2 regions of the Shewanella pealeana ATCC 700345 genome follow, and region 2 is predicted to be linked to the other one. Evidence: predicted binding sites of a transcription regulator. Region 2 holds the regulator's gene; the other holds the start of a gene.
The links. The regulator sigma-54, encoded in region 2, starts transcription at its own class of promoters, with help from an activator protein. The targets are predictions, from matches to a motif close to GTTGGCACGNNNNTNGNNT.

Region 1: flgF (flagellar basal-body rod protein FlgF) is a predicted target of sigma-54. The motif match lies at 3,388-3,406, and genes of this name have one in related genera.

Annotation. Positions count from the first base shown of each region.
Region 1 covers NC_009901.1:1,634,051-1,641,645, reverse strand. The annotation lists gene SPEA_RS07055 (flagellar basal body P-ring protein FlgI) at 1-1,069, opposite strand, end outside; gene flgH (flagellar basal body L-ring protein FlgH) at 1,112-1,786, opposite strand; gene flgG (flagellar basal-body rod protein FlgG) at 1,809-2,597, opposite strand; gene flgF (flagellar basal-body rod protein FlgF) at 2,608-3,351, opposite strand; gene flgE (flagellar hook protein FlgE) at 4,008-5,369, opposite strand; gene flgD (flagellar hook assembly protein FlgD) at 5,455-6,267, opposite strand; gene flgC (flagellar basal body rod protein FlgC) at 6,293-6,709, opposite strand; gene flgB (flagellar basal body rod protein FlgB) at 6,712-7,110, opposite strand; gene SPEA_RS07015 (CheR family methyltransferase) at 7,276-7,595, opposite strand, start outside.
Region 2 covers NC_009901.1:4,404,832-4,412,426, forward strand. The annotation lists gene kdsC (3-deoxy-manno-octulosonate-8-phosphatase KdsC) at 1-278, shown strand, start outside; gene lptC (LPS export ABC transporter periplasmic protein LptC) at 275-832, shown strand; gene lptA (lipopolysaccharide transport periplasmic protein LptA) at 903-1,442, shown strand; gene lptB (LPS export ABC transporter ATP-binding protein) at 1,439-2,170, shown strand; gene SPEA_RS19030 (RNA polymerase factor sigma-54) at 2,307-3,770, shown strand; gene hpf (ribosome hibernation promoting factor) at 3,801-4,088, shown strand; gene ptsN (PTS IIA-like nitrogen regulatory protein PtsN) at 4,091-4,534, shown strand; partial or broken gene rapZ (RNase adapter RapZ) at 4,742-5,609, shown strand; gene SPEA_RS19050 (HPr family phosphocarrier protein) at 5,596-5,871, shown strand; gene mgtE (magnesium transporter) at 5,968-7,332, shown strand; gene SPEA_RS19060 (molybdate ABC transporter substrate-binding protein) at 7,401-7,595, opposite strand, start outside.

The sequences.
Region 1 (7,595 bases), 2.4 Mb from region 2:
GCAAAGCGCCTGCCATCTTTAACGCTTCGAGTATCGCCAGTACGTCTGACGGAGCCGCACCCACTAAGTTAACCGCCCTAACTAGCTCGTCTAGCGTGGTTCCAGGGTTAAACATAAACATGCGACTGTCTTCTTCTGCCACATCGATTGTACTGTCGGTAGTGACCACAGTTTGTCCATTACCGAATGCGTTAGGCTGTGAAACCTGCGTCGCCTCTGCAATTGTCACTGTTAAGCCACCGTGGGTCACCGCAGCTGGCAATAATTTGACGTTTTGACCGACGACAATCGTACCTGTTCGAGAGTTAACAATCACTTTGGCTGACTCTGCAGCAGGCTCAACTTCGATATTCTCAAGTGTTGCCAAAAATGACACGCGCTGCGATACATCTCGCGGGGCACTGACCTGCACAGATGCAGCGTCTAGCGGCCTTGCCATACCTGGGCCTAACAGATCATTAATCGAGTCAGCCAAACGCTTTGCAGTAGAAAAATCGGCGCGGCGTAAGTTAAAGGTTAAGTGATCGCCAGTTGAAAATGGTGTTGCCACCGTACGTTCAATAATGGCTCCGTTTGGAATGCGCCCAACTGTTGGCGTGTTTTGCACGACCTTCGAGCCATCCATGCCTTCAGCACTAAAACCACTGACCACCATGCTGCCTTGGGCTATCGCGTAAACATTACCGTCGACACCTTTTAAAAAGGTCTGTAACAACATGCCACCACGTAGGCTTTTTGCCTCACCTAGGCTAGAAACCGTCACATCTAAGGTTTGACCCGGTTTGATAAATGGCGGCATTTCCGCGCTCACGGCAACAACCGCAATGTTTTTAATCTTAGGTCTGAAGTTATCCGGCAGATTAATGCCGAAGTTTTTCAGCATGGTCTTAAAGGTCTGCTCGGTATAACGGGTTTTCTCACCCGTACCCGGCAAACCTACCACTAAACCGTAGCCGATTAACTGGTTACTACGTACGCCTTGTACGTTAGCAATGTCTTTAATTCGCTGTGCGTGCACAGGGGCGCTCAAGGCTAAGATTGCACAGAGCAAAACCAATTTTAATTTCATCATCCTAAATCCTTAACCTAGGCTCATACCCATAACGTTGGCCTAGAATGGCCACCAGCTACCCATAAAGAACGAAGCTAACCAACCTACTTTTTGCACTTCGGCAAATGTACCGGTTCCACTGTACTGAATACGGGCATTTGCCACTCGCTGTGAGTCAATCGTATTATCAGGGCGAATGTCTTGGGCACGCACAATGCCTGTGATGCGAACAAACTCGTCACCGTTGTTGATGCTTATCCATTTTTCGCCTCGAATAACCAAGTTACCGTTATTTAGCACCTGCATCACGTTAGCTGAAATACTGCCAGACAAGCTGTTGCTTTGGTCAGCATCTGATTCACGCTTAGTATTCATGCTGTCTTTGTAGCGAAGATCGATTGGATTACCGCCAATGGTGACGTTGCCGCCGCCAGCATAAATCGGATCAAGTGATAGATCCGTTCCCTTGGAAATTTCGTTATTAGCACTTTTCTTCGCCTGAGTCTGCTCCATCAACAGTACTGTAATGATGTCACCGACTTTGAGTGCTTTAATGTCAGAGTAGAGGCTAGATGCTTGGCTATCTTGATACATAGAGCCTGTCGCTGCGATTTTTGTTGGCGGCGCCTCTGGATACACTGGCGCGTAATAAGGATCGTCAGCAATCGGCTTACCGTTAGTAGAGTTACAGCCTGATATGGCTGCCATCAGCATAAAAACCCACAAACGCTTCATATAAAAAGCCTCTTAAAAATGCTTAAAGATTTTGGTTAACGTAAGACAACATCTGGTCAACCGCCGAGATTACCTTTGAGTTCATCTCGTAAATACGCTGGCTTTCAATCAAGTTAACTAGCTCTTCGGTCACGTTAACATTTGACGTTTCGAGTGCACCTTGACGAATGGCGCCCATGCCATCAAGCGAAGCGGTACCTTGGATTGGCGTACCGCTCGCGCCAGTTTCCATATACAAATTTTGCCCCATAGGATCGAGTCCTGACGGGTTAATAAAATCCGATATTGCTAACTGCCCCACCACCTGGTTTTCTGCATTACCCGGTGTTTTAACTGACACTTCACCTTCTGCAGACACGGTAATGCTTGTAGCATCTTCTGGGATTGTGATTGCTGGTTGCACCACATAGCCTGAGCCAGGAGTTACTATCTGCCCTGTGTCATCTAAACTAAATTGACCATTACGGGTATAAGCGGCGGTACCATCTGGAAGTTGCACTTCAAAAAAGCCAGGGCCTTCAACCAATAGATCCAACGAGTTATCTGTGGTCAGCATGTTACCCTGAGTAAAGATCTCTTGGGTTGCGACTACTTTGGTACCCGAACCAATACTTAAACCATTTGGCAGTTTCGTATTCGACGCACTAATACCGCCTGCTTGATTAACGTTTTGATAAAGCAAGTCTTCAAAAACCGCACGACTCTTTTTAAAGCCTACGGTGCTGGCGTTAGCCACGTTGTTAGAAATTACCGAAATATCAGTTTGCTGAGCGTCTAAACCAGTCTTACTAATCCATAAAGCGGGATGCATAGTATCTCTCCTAGCTTATGCGCATTAAGGAAGAGGACGCGCGATCGTTCTCTTCAGCTGTTTTCATCATTTTCACTTGCATCTCGAACTGACGCTGCAGGTCAATCATAGATACCATCTCATGGACTGCATTGACGTTACTGCCTTCAACCGCACCACTTAACAGACCCACGCTAGGATCGGCTGGAGCATTTTCACCAGACATCAAACGGAACAGACCGTCTTCCCCGCGCATTAAATTTTGATTACCCGGGTTGACCAGTTTAATACGAGCCACCTCTTCGATAACTTCTGCTGTAGCACCAGAGGGCCGAACTGAGACAATACCGTCCTGAGAAATTTCGACCTTTTCAATCGGCAGCGGCAATACAATAGGACCATTGTCACCCATCACTGCCGTGCCTTTGTCGTTACGTAGCACACCGGAGTTATCGAAACGCAAGCTGCCTGAGCGGGTATAAGCTTCACCGCCATTTTCGGCTTGCACCGCAATCCAGCCATCACCTTTTACGGCAATATCCAAATCGCGCCCGGTGGTCTTTATCGGACCACTGGCAAAATTAGCTGACGGAGTTTCGGTCATTGAGAACACACGCGTAGGCAAACCTTCGCCAAATGCTTGCATTGAGCGAGCTTGAGCGAGGGAGGATTTAAAGCCATCGGTATTAGCGTTGGCTAAATTGTTAGCACTAACCGCCAATGAGTTCATATTTTGTTTAGCGCCGCTCATCGCGACATAGAGCAATTTGTCCACTTGATACTCCGTCAAACTTCCGTCTAACGAAATAAATAGCAAACATCGTGCCAAGATAGAGAAAAGGAAGGGCGCTCCGCTGCTAGGACGTGACTACGTCACTTCGAGGGCGTCGCGTTGCGACTTAAAGATAAAGAAGGCGCTAGGTGCTAGGAAAAGCAGGTTCTAGGAAGAGCAAAGACGAACGGCCAGCGGCCTTACGGCACGTGGCTTCGCTTACGGAAAGCTTAAAAGATTAAAACGAAGGCAATAAAAAACCAGAAGACTCAGCTTCTGGCTTATTCGCGAAAGATCTTAGCTTTAACCGTCTTAGCTTTAACCGTCTCAGCTTAAATCATCTTAGCTTGCACCGTCAGCACAGCGTTCTGTTTTCCGTAAGCGAAGCGTTCATCCCAGCCTTTGCATGTGCTTTTCCTAGGTCCTAGAAGCCCGAAGGGCGACCTCGAAGCGAAGCGTTCTAGATTCTTCTTCGCTTATACCGTCAGCGCAGCGTTCTGAGAGTAAGCCTGCGAACGTTCTGTCTTCCGTGAGCGAAGCGTTCATCTCAGCCTTTGCATTTGATTGTGCTTTTCCTAGGACCTCGCAGTGAGCCTGCGAACGTCCTAGAAGCGAAGCGACCTAGAAGGACGGAGTCCGCCCTTCTTAGCTTTTAACGCTTATCGAATTTGCAACACTGTCTGTTGTAGCGTGTTATTCACTTCTAGGGTTCTTGAGTTCGCCTGGAAGTTACGCTGCGCCGAGATCAAGTCGACTAACTCGGTAGTCAAATCAACGTTTGACTGCTCAAGCGCCGATGAGCGAATGCTACCAAAGGTACCACTGTTCGCTTCACCCGCTAGTGCTGGGCCCGAATCTAAGCTGGCTTTCCAAGAGGTGTTACCCGCCTGAGACAACCCCTGCTCGTTAGCAAAGCTTACCAAAGCAACGCGTGCTAGAGGTACCGTAGAGCCGTTACTGTAGCTTGCGTTAATCAGACCATCTGCGCCGACTTCAACGTTGGTCAAACGGCCAACTGTTGTACCATTTTGATTCAACTCCGTGACCTCAAATGGCGATGCATACTGAGTTGGATTATTGAAATCAAGCGTTAGCGTCTGGCTACCGTCTGCACCTGGGCCTAATACGTTAGCGCCGCCAACACCAAGGGCTTCAGTAGTGATAACGGCTGGATTACTACCTGTATACGCCCCAGTGTCATTGAAAGAAACTGCAGCGCCTTTCCAACCCGCCGCGTTCTCAGCACTTGCTTGTCCATCAACTGCGCCATCGCCATCGGTATCGATATCATACTCACCAGCAGCTGGGTCCAAATCAACAGGCTTACCGTCCACGGCATAAAACGCTACCCAGTTACTCTCACCTATATGGGCTGCATTAGGTGGTCGTACGAAGTAAGAGGTAAGAATATGTGGCTCGCCGAGAGAGTCGTATATGGTCACCGATGTTGAGTTGTTAAAGGTCTCAGGATCATCGGGATCGAAAGCAGCAGGATCCAATGTAGACTCACCCGCGTTGAGGTTCATCTGAATACCGACTTGATCTGTCTTAACCGGGCTACCTGCGGTATCTGGAATTTGTACAGGCTTAGTGGTAGTTAAACTTACAGATGTAGAATTTCCATCTTTATCTACCGGGAAGGTCTGTAAGAAGTTACCTGCAGAATCAACGATATAGTTGTTTGAGTCAAACTTAAATGCACCTGCACGAGTAAATGAGTGATCTTGCGAACCTACTTCAGATGAAGTCACGAAGAAGCCACCACCATTAATCGCCATGTCGAGCGAGTTATTGGTAAACTGCATGCTGCCTTGATGAAACTGCTGAGCGACTTGACTGGTTGCCACGCCGCCGCCCACAGTGGTTTTACTATTGGCAAATATAGAACTCGCATAAACATCAGCAAATTCAGCACGAGATTCTTTAAAGCCTGTGGTGTTAACGTTAGCGATGTTGTTTGCCGTTGTATTTAGGTCTTTTTGTGCAGACGATATACCGCTCAATGCAATGTTAAATGACATGATTCACCTCAATCCTTGTTTAATTCTATTTCAAGACGTTTGCTGCTCATATTGAGCGCAAATATCTCGCAAAATGAGTTCTAGTTTAGGTTTCAGATACAGCTAGTACATCGCTGATCTTAATACCGCCGACACCACGTAAATTTAAAATAGCGCCCGTAGCTGCGGTTCCAAGTGAAACACTAGTAACATGAGCATAAGTCGATACAGGTAGCTCTTCGCTTGTACCACCTACCTTGCCGCTGGCTTTGAAGGTATAGTTCCCCTCCGCAACAGGCTCACCGTTCTTATCTAAACCATCCCAGCTCACATCGATATTGCCACCAGCACTGCCATCCACATTGTAAGTTGTGATGAGCTGACCTTTTTCGTCCTCAATACGAACAATGACAGATTCAATAGGCTCTGGCGTACTTATGATGCCCTTCATACTCGGATCTTCAGCCGATATATGTGCGGTGTCAGACGGGATCAGCACCTTTTGGCCAACAAGACCTGATGCCTGTAACGCCTGACTCGAACTGGTTAATGCATTGAGATTAATAATCTCTTCATTGAGCTTGCTGATCCCATCTACGGTTGAAAAAGAAGCCATCTGCTGGATCATCTGATCATTTTCAACAGGCTTAAACGGATCTTGCATAGACAACTGTTGGCTTAACAGCGAAAAGAAATCCTCTTGGGTCAACTCCTGACTATTAGGTTCAGGAATAGGATTTTCTTCTGGCAGACGTAAGCCATCAAGAAATGGATTCCCTGTGGATGTCTGTTCAGTGTTCGTTGCCGATGCAGTCGAACTCTGGGTCGCTGTAGCAGCTGTTTGCGGCGAAATAGCATTCGCCTGCGGAGTCTGACTCGGCGCCGTCTGCGTTGCGGTTAGCGGATTAATAAGGCTCAAAATTTACCTCCAGCTTTCACTGAGTTTATTTGCCTATTCTAAGTGTCTGCTGAAGCATAGATTTAGCGGCTTCAGTGACTTGAACATTCATTTGATAAGAACGAGAGGCTGAGATCATATTCGCCATCTCTTCCATCACATTGACATTTGGCTTATAGATAAAGCCGTCGGTGTCCGCCATTGGGTGATCTGGCGAAAACTCTTTATTTAGGGGTAAGTCACTTTCTACAATCCCTTTAACTGCCACCGATTGCGCAGCGCTTTGATGCTGCTGCGCTTTACTCATTTCGGCTTCAAAGATTGGATGACGAGCGCGGTAGGTCTCTCCAACACTGCTCGATACTGAATCGGCGTTAGCTATGTTACTGGCAGTGGTATTGAGTCTGACCGACTGAGCCGACATTCCAGACCCTGCAACATTGAAAATATTAAATAAGCTCATAATTAATCGCCTCTAATCGCTTTTTTCATACCAGAGAACTTACTGTCTAGAAAACCCAGTGACATCTGATATTCAAGCGCATTTTGCATAAATGCAGACTGCTCTTGCTGAATATCGACAGTGTTACCGTCACCGGTATCTGGCTGATTTGGCACTCTATAGCCTAAATGCTGCTGAGTTAACGCCGCCATATCGAAGTGCTTACTGTCACTTTTCGCCATAGCTAAACCTGTTTGCTGAGATTGGGCCGCGTTCATTGCTTTTGAAAAATCAACATCGCGAGCCTTGTAGCCAGGCGTATCGGCGTTAGCAATATTTGAAGATAGGATCTCTGCACGTTGGGAACGAACGCCCAAAGTGTGTTGGTGAACTCCTAACGCTTTATCAAAACTAATCGCCATAAAATTGCCTCCTCAGCTCTATGGCTGAAATAAAGCAATAGTTATGCCAAATTAATATAATAAATAGAAGTTTATGGAGAGAATGAGTTCAAGTAGGTTTAGTCAGAAACAAAAAACGCGTCTAGAGAGACGCGTTTGCTTTACAGAGTGCTGTTCAGGCCGAGATTAAACTCGCTTCTGATAATAGATCCCAGGATTACAACGGATCATATCAAATTCATCGGACAAGCCAGCTATAGACTCAGATGCGCCAAGAAACAGAATGCCGTTAGGATTTAATGCGGCAGCAAATTGCCGCAGTATTTTCCGCTTTGCCTCAGGAGAGAAATAGATCAATACATTGCGGCAAAAAATAATATCGAACTTGCCGAGTAAGGTATAACTCTCGAGTAAGTTATGCGCTCGGAAGTTAACCAAACGCTTAACGTTATCTTTAACCACCATGTTACCCGAAGGCAAAGTATCAAAAAACTGACGCTTACGTT
Region 2 (7,595 bases):
AAGGAGTCGATAATAAACTGGCTCCCTATAACGAGTTACTTACACTTTATAATGTAAGCCCTGAAGAAGTCGCCTATATTGGTGATGATATGGTGGACTTACCGGTTATGCTGAAAGTGGGTCTATCAGTATGCGTTGCAGATGGTCACCCTTATGTGAAACAACACGCTAAAATGACCACCCATATTAAAGGCGGTCATGGTGCCCTTAGAGAGCTAACCGACTTACTACTGTTAAGCCAAGACAAGTTTGACTCGGCCCATGGGATGAGTATATGAACCGCGTTACCCTAGCGATTATCGCTTTTTTTGGCACTGCACTTCTGCTCTATTGGCAGGTACAGTCTAAGAAAAGCGAACAAGAGCTGGATATCGATATGAGCCAGCGACCCGACTATATCATCGACGACCTACGCAGTATCGAATATAACGAATTAGGCTTAGTCAACAGCAAGGTCTCGGCTAAACACATGGAGCATTTTGATAGCGCCAACATGACCTATTTTACTGAGCCTGTTTACCTCATCTATCCTGATGATGGTCAAGCCCAATGGCGTCTGCAAAGCGCTAAAGGTAGCCATAATAAGCTCACAGGCAAGGTAAGTTTAGAAAACAATGTTATTATCGACTCAATAAGCCCAGAAGAGCCGATCCAGACGTTAAGTACCAGCTACTTAGAGCTTGATTTGAATACCATGATCATGACCTCAGATGAAATGATCCACGTCACTGGCAACGAATTCGTCATTCAAGGTTTAGGCTTGTACGCCGATCTGAATGCCCAGAGTGTCAAGCTGGTAAGCCAAGTCGAAGGCATCTACGAAGCTAAGTAACACTCATAAATTGAACACTTTTGCACTCATGCTAACTAAGCGAATCGCTTTAGCTGAGTAGAAGGACGCTATGAAATACAATAAATCTATCCTTGCTGGCCTTTTTTGCCTGCTAAGTTTCAGCTCTACAGCTAAAGTCGATGATCTACTGCAAGAAGTGAAAATTGCAGCGGCAAGCCAAGAAGCCGACATTAAGAATAATCAGGTTATCTTTTTTGGGCCTGTTGAAGTGACTCAGGGCTCTATTAAGATGAATGCCGATGAGCTACGTGTATTTTCAAAAGAAGATAAGAGCGGTAAAACGCTAGTGGCTACAGGTAATCCAGCCACCTACACCCAAATGATGGAAGATGGTCGCCCAGCGACCGCTAGCGCGAAAGAGATCCGCTACGAACTTGCGACTCGCACATTGACCTTAGTCGGTGAAGCGACCCTAGCGCAAGACGGCAGCCAAGTCACTGGTAACCGCATTAAGTACAACATTAGTCTACAACAGCTTATTGCTGAAAGTACTGGCAAGGGCGATGACAGAGTCATCACCATTATTCAGCCTGAAACCTACCAGGAAGAGAAGCCTGACACGCCAGTGAACAAGCAGGAACAGCAATGACCCAAATTACCTTAAAAGCGGCTAATCTTGCTAAAAGCTATAAAAACCGTGCCGTCGTACAAGATGTCAGTCTCACCGTAAAAACGGGGCAAATTGTGGGCCTACTCGGCCCTAACGGGGCCGGCAAAACAACAACCTTCTACATGGTGGTCGGCCTAGTACAGAGCGATAAAGGCAAGATCTTTATCGATGACGATGATCTCACCCTAGATCCTATGCACCTGCGTGCTCGTAAAGGGATTGGCTATCTGCCCCAAGAAGCCAGCATTTTTAGAAAGCTTTCGGTGCGTGACAATATCATGGCAGTGTTACAGACCCGCCATGATATCAATAACGAGCAACGTGAAGAGCAGCTCGAACATTTACTCGAAGAGTTCCACATCACTCACATTCGCGATAGCCAAGGCATGGCATTATCGGGCGGTGAACGACGTCGAGTAGAAATTGCCCGAGCATTGGCCGCTAATCCAAAGTTTATTTTATTGGATGAGCCATTTGCCGGTGTCGACCCAATTTCAGTTATCGATATCAAAAAGATTATTGAGCAACTCAAAAGCCGCGGCCTAGGTGTACTGATCACTGACCACAATGTTCGAGAAACCTTGGACGTTTGTGAACACGCTTACATCGTGAGTCACGGAAACCTCATTGCCGAAGGCACACCTGCCGAAATCTTGGACAACCAACAGGTTCGAGCAGTGTACTTAGGTGAGCAATTCAGGCTATAGTTAATTCATAGTATGGAAGCTGAAAAACTCAATATGGATTTACTTCCAAATAAAATCAAAGTGTTGAGTTTTCAAGCTACCTTCGCCAGTTCAGCGAGCTTTAACGTTTAACTACAGTGTAGGGAATAGCGGTAAAATGAAAGCGTCACTCCAGCTCAAAATGGGTCAGCAGCTCACCATGACTCCCCAGTTACAACAGGCCATTCGCCTGTTACAACTGTCTTCTTTAGAGCTGCAACAAGAGATCCAACAAGCATTAGACTCTAATCCGCTATTGGAATTAGATGAAGAGCAGTCAGACGGTGATTTAGGCGACAATGAAGACCAATCATCAAACGATGCCAATAGTGACCTCATCCAAGATAGCGCTAGCGTTGAAACCTCCGATGCCCTAACCCAAGACTCTATGCCAGATGATCTGCCAATGGACACCACTTGGGATGAAGTTTATACCGTCTCGTCAAACTCCAGCTCTGGAGTTAGCCGTGAAGACGATATGCCATTCCAAGGTGAAACCAGCGAAGGCTTATATGAACATTTAGAGTGGCAGAAAAACCTCACACCGTTTTCAGATAACGATCTTGCAATCGCCACCGCGATTATCGACGCCATTGACGAACGTGGCTACCTTACCCAAAGCTGCGACGATATTTTAGAAGCTATGGGCGATCCTGAAACCGAGCTTGATGAAGTCGAAGCGGTATTAAAGCGCATCCAGCATTTTGACCCTATTGGTGTCGCCGCGCGTAATTTGAGTGAATGCTTGCTTATCCAGCTGGCACAATATGCTGCAGAAACCCCGCATATCGACAATGCCAGATTACTGATAAAAGATTATTTAGACTTAATTGCAGGCCGCGATTTTAGGCAGTTAATGCGTAAAACCAAGCTTAAAGAAGATGAACTACGTGATGCGATAACACTTATTCAGACCCTTAATCCAAGACCAGGGCTGGCGATTGCTCGCAGCAAAGACGAGTATGTTATCCCTGACGTTTCCGTGTGCAAGAAAAAAGGTCGCTGGGTGGTTGAGCTTAATCCTGACTATATGCCTAAGATTAATGTTAACCAACATTATGCCTCTATGGCGCGTAGCACCACTAATCAGGCCGATGGTCAATTTATTCGTGGTCATCTGCAGGAAGCTAAGTGGTTTATTAAGAGTCTCGAGAGTCGTAATGACACCTTATTGAAAGTAACCAACTGTATCGTTAAATTCCAGCAAGGCTTCTTTGAGTATGGCGAAGAAGCCATGAAGCCTATGGTACTCAATGATATTGCCGAAGCAGTTGAGATGCACGAGTCGACCATTTCACGGGTGACTACCCAAAAATATATGCACACTCCAAGAGGTATTTTTGAACTAAAGTACTTCTTCTCAAGCCATGTCGGTACCGACGATGGTGGGGAGTGTTCATCGACCGCAATCAGAGCGTTTATTAAGAAGTTAGTCGCCGCAGAAAACCAGAAGAAGCCATTAAGCGATAGCAAGATGGCACAACTTTTGGCAGAACAAGGGATTAAAGTTGCTAGACGTACGATAGCAAAATATCGAGAAGCGATGCTGATCCCCCCCTCAAACCAACGTAAGAGTTTATAACTCAAAATTAGGCACTTGGAGGATCGATATATGCAAATCAACCTGACTGGACACCACGTCGAAATCACCGATTCACTGCGCGGTTATGTAGAAGATAAATTCACAAAGCTTGAACGACATTTCGATCAGATCAATAATGTGCACGTTATTTTGAATGTACAAAAGATGCAACAGATTGCCGAAGCCAAAATCCACCTTAAGAAAGGGGAAGTATTTGCCACTTCGGAACATGCGGATATGTATGCCGCAATTGACTCCCTGATCGATAAGCTCGACCGTCAGGTTATTAAACACAAAGAGAAACTAATTAAACACTAACGATGGAACTAAGTACCATCCTGCAGCCGGAATGCACTACCTGTGCCACTCCGGGCAGTAAGAAAAAGGTATTGGAGTTAATCAGTGATATTGCCGCTGTCCAGTACCCTACCCTTTCTTCACAAGAAATTTTTGAAAGTCTCTTGGCGAGAGAAAAAATGGGTAGCACGGGTATAGGTAACGGTATAGCGATTCCTCACGGAAGGCTGACAAATATAGAGCGCCCTGTTGCGGTTTTAGTTAAGTGTGAAGATCCAATCGCATTCGACGCTATCGATAAACAACCTGTCGACATTCTATTTGCGCTATTGGTGCCTTCCGAGCAGTGTGAGCAGCATTTAGCAACACTGTCTCTAATGGCTGAAAAACTCAACGATAAGGCGGTAGTCAAACAGTTGAGAAAAACCAGTAATGAGTCAGAACTATACCAAGTCATTACCCAGTAACCTCTTACTGAGGTCTTTAGATTCATCACCCACCTAAAAGTAGGTAGTGATAATTTAAAGGCCTAAGTAATTATTACAGCAATATTATTTCTTATAATCATCTGCTCAAATTCTTGCTTTCGGTTTTAAAAAAGTTAATCTATACACTTATACAAAATCGTCACAAACCACAAACATTTAGTTTAACCTCAATCAGGTAGTTATAAGATGAAGCTTGTTTTAGTCTCTGGTCGCTCCGGCTCAGGCAAATCTGTTCTATTAAGAATGCTCGAAGATCTCGGCTACTATTGTGTCGACAACCTGCCTTTACCTATGATGGGTACTCTGCTAAAAGAGCTATCAGGCAACACTAAGCTGGTCGCCATTAGCGTTGATATTCGTAACCTTCCAGAGAAAGAGAGCGAGCTGACCAAGCACCTTACCTTCCTACCGGATGGGGTCGAGCTATTAAGCTTCTTCCTCAACTCTACCGATGAAGTGCTGCTTAAACGCTATAACGAAACACGCCGCCTGCATCCTTTATCTCACGATAATGTATCGCTCAAAGAGGCGATTGAGCTAGAGGGCCGCTTGCTTGAACCGCTTGCTTGAACCGCTTGCCAATATTGTCGATCATTATATCGATACCTCAAGCTTAAACATCTACGATCTTAATGATCAGGTGCGTGAGATCTTACTTGGCAACCTTGATAAAGAACTGATGATCAATTTTGAGTCGTTTGGCTTTAAGCATGGTATGCCAACGGAAGCTGACTTTATGTTTGATGTGCGCTTTCTGCCAAATCCACACTGGGAACCTGAATTGCGGCCGATGACGGGTCTCGATAAACCTGTGCAAGACTTCTTAAATGAACGCCCCCGAGTCAATCAATTTATTCAGCAAATTGAAGGTCTGCTCGAAACTTGGCTGCCCGATCTAGAACGCAATAATCGCAGTTATCTCACCATCGCGATTGGCTGTACAGGTGGCCAACACCGCTCAGTTTATATCACCGAGCGCCTCGCGGCACATTTCAAAAAAGGCAAACATAAGGTCAACGCCCGCCACCGTGAGCTAAACAATGCCAACCATTAAGCGTGAAGTCACCATCTGTAACAAACTTGGTCTTCACGCTCGCGCAGCAACAAAACTGGTTGTTCTAGCCTCCGAATTTGACGCCGAAATCACCATCATTCAAGGTGAAAAACAAGCTTCAGCGACGAGTGTTCTAGGCTTATTAATGTTAGAAACTGGCATGGGCAAGACCGTACAACTCATTGCAACGGGAAGCGATGCCCAAGGGGCGCTCGACGCAATTTGTCAGCTGATTAACGCTAAATTTGATGAAGATAATTAATTCGTAATTTCCTGTTTGATTTCCTGTGTTAGCGCAAACAAATATCCAGTACTTAAGTTATGATAAGCGCCTTTAAAACTACCCTGTGAGGGAGCCATGCCGATTGAAGTCTTAGACAACGAAACAACAGATCAACGCCTCAATCAGCTAACAAAAGCATTGGGCAGCGGTATGTTTGTCCATGTCCGCAATATGTTGCAGGACATGGCTGCTTCAGATATTGCTTTTATTCTCGAATCTTCTCCACCTCGCACCCGTCAAGTGCTATGGCAGCTAATTGACCAAGAACACACAGGTGAAATTCTCGATGAGCTTGGAGAAGAGCTAAAAGATAGTCTGATCACCCAAATGAGTCCTGAGCGTGTCGCCAAGGCGGCCGAAAATATGGACACCGATGACTTAGCCTATATTCTTCGTAGCCTGCCTGACAGCGTATTTAGACAAGTCTTACAGTCGATGACTAAGCAAGACAGAGTTCGTGTTGAGCAAGCTCTGTCATACCCAGATGACACAGCCGGTAGTTTAATGAATACCGACACCGTCACCTTGCGCCCCGACGTCAATATCGATGTGATACTGCGCTACTTGAGAATTCGTGGTGAGCTGCCCGACGCCACCGATATGCTCTATGTTGTCGATAAGCAAGATAGAGTATTAGGCGGTGTACGTATCGCAGACTTACTCACCTGTGACCCTAATGCTTCAGTGCGTGAAATCATGATGTCAGATCTCGAAGCTATCCCGGTAGGCATGTCAGACAGCGAAGTCGCACAGTTGTTTGAGCGCCACGACTGGATGTCAGCCCCAGTTATAGATGAAAACGACAAGCTACTTGGTCGTATTACTATCGATGACGTGGTTGACGTAATTCGTGAAGATGCCGAACATTCCATGATGGGGATGGCCGGTATGGATGACGATACTGACACCTTTGGTCCAGTATTAAAGAGTACCTTTCGCCGTTCACTATGGTTGACCGTTAACTTATTTGCGGCGCTACTCGCGGCGTCAGTCAGTAATATGTTCGAAGGCACAATTGAGCAGTTTGCCACTATCGCGATTCTGATGACTATCGTACCGAGTATGGGCGGCGTTGCAGGTAACCAAACCTTAGCACTGGTTATTCGTGGTATTGCACTCGGTCAAATCGGCCAAAGTAACTCTCGCTGGCTGATTGGCAAGGAGCTTGCCATTGGCTTCCTTAACGGCTTGCTGTGGTCCATTTTAGTTTTTGCAGCTGTTTGGGTATGGAAAGGTGATATCGCCTTAGGAGCCTTGATTGCGGGCGCCATGCTTATCAATATGACGGTTGCAGGACTTGCTGGTGCCAGTATTCCACTCATATTAAAGAAGATGAATATCGACCCCGCACTCGCTGGCGGTATGGTATTAACTACAGTGACCGATGTTATTGGTCTATTTGCCTTCCTCGGCTTGGCGACAATTTTCTTAATGAACTAGCCGCTGAACACTGTGACATAATAAAGGCCGCAAATGCGGCCTTTTTGCTCTCTAATTTATGATGATAATTACTGCTTAAGCGGCGCATCAAAACCGTAATCTGCAAGGATGCTTTGTCCTGACTCAGACAGAATAAACATGGCTAACTTCCAGGCATCGGCTTGAGCATCGTCGAGTACAATCAAACCATAGTTAGCGCCAACCGCTAATGGTTCAGGCATCTGTACTATTTGCAGATCTTGCACCTCTTTTTGCGCCAATAC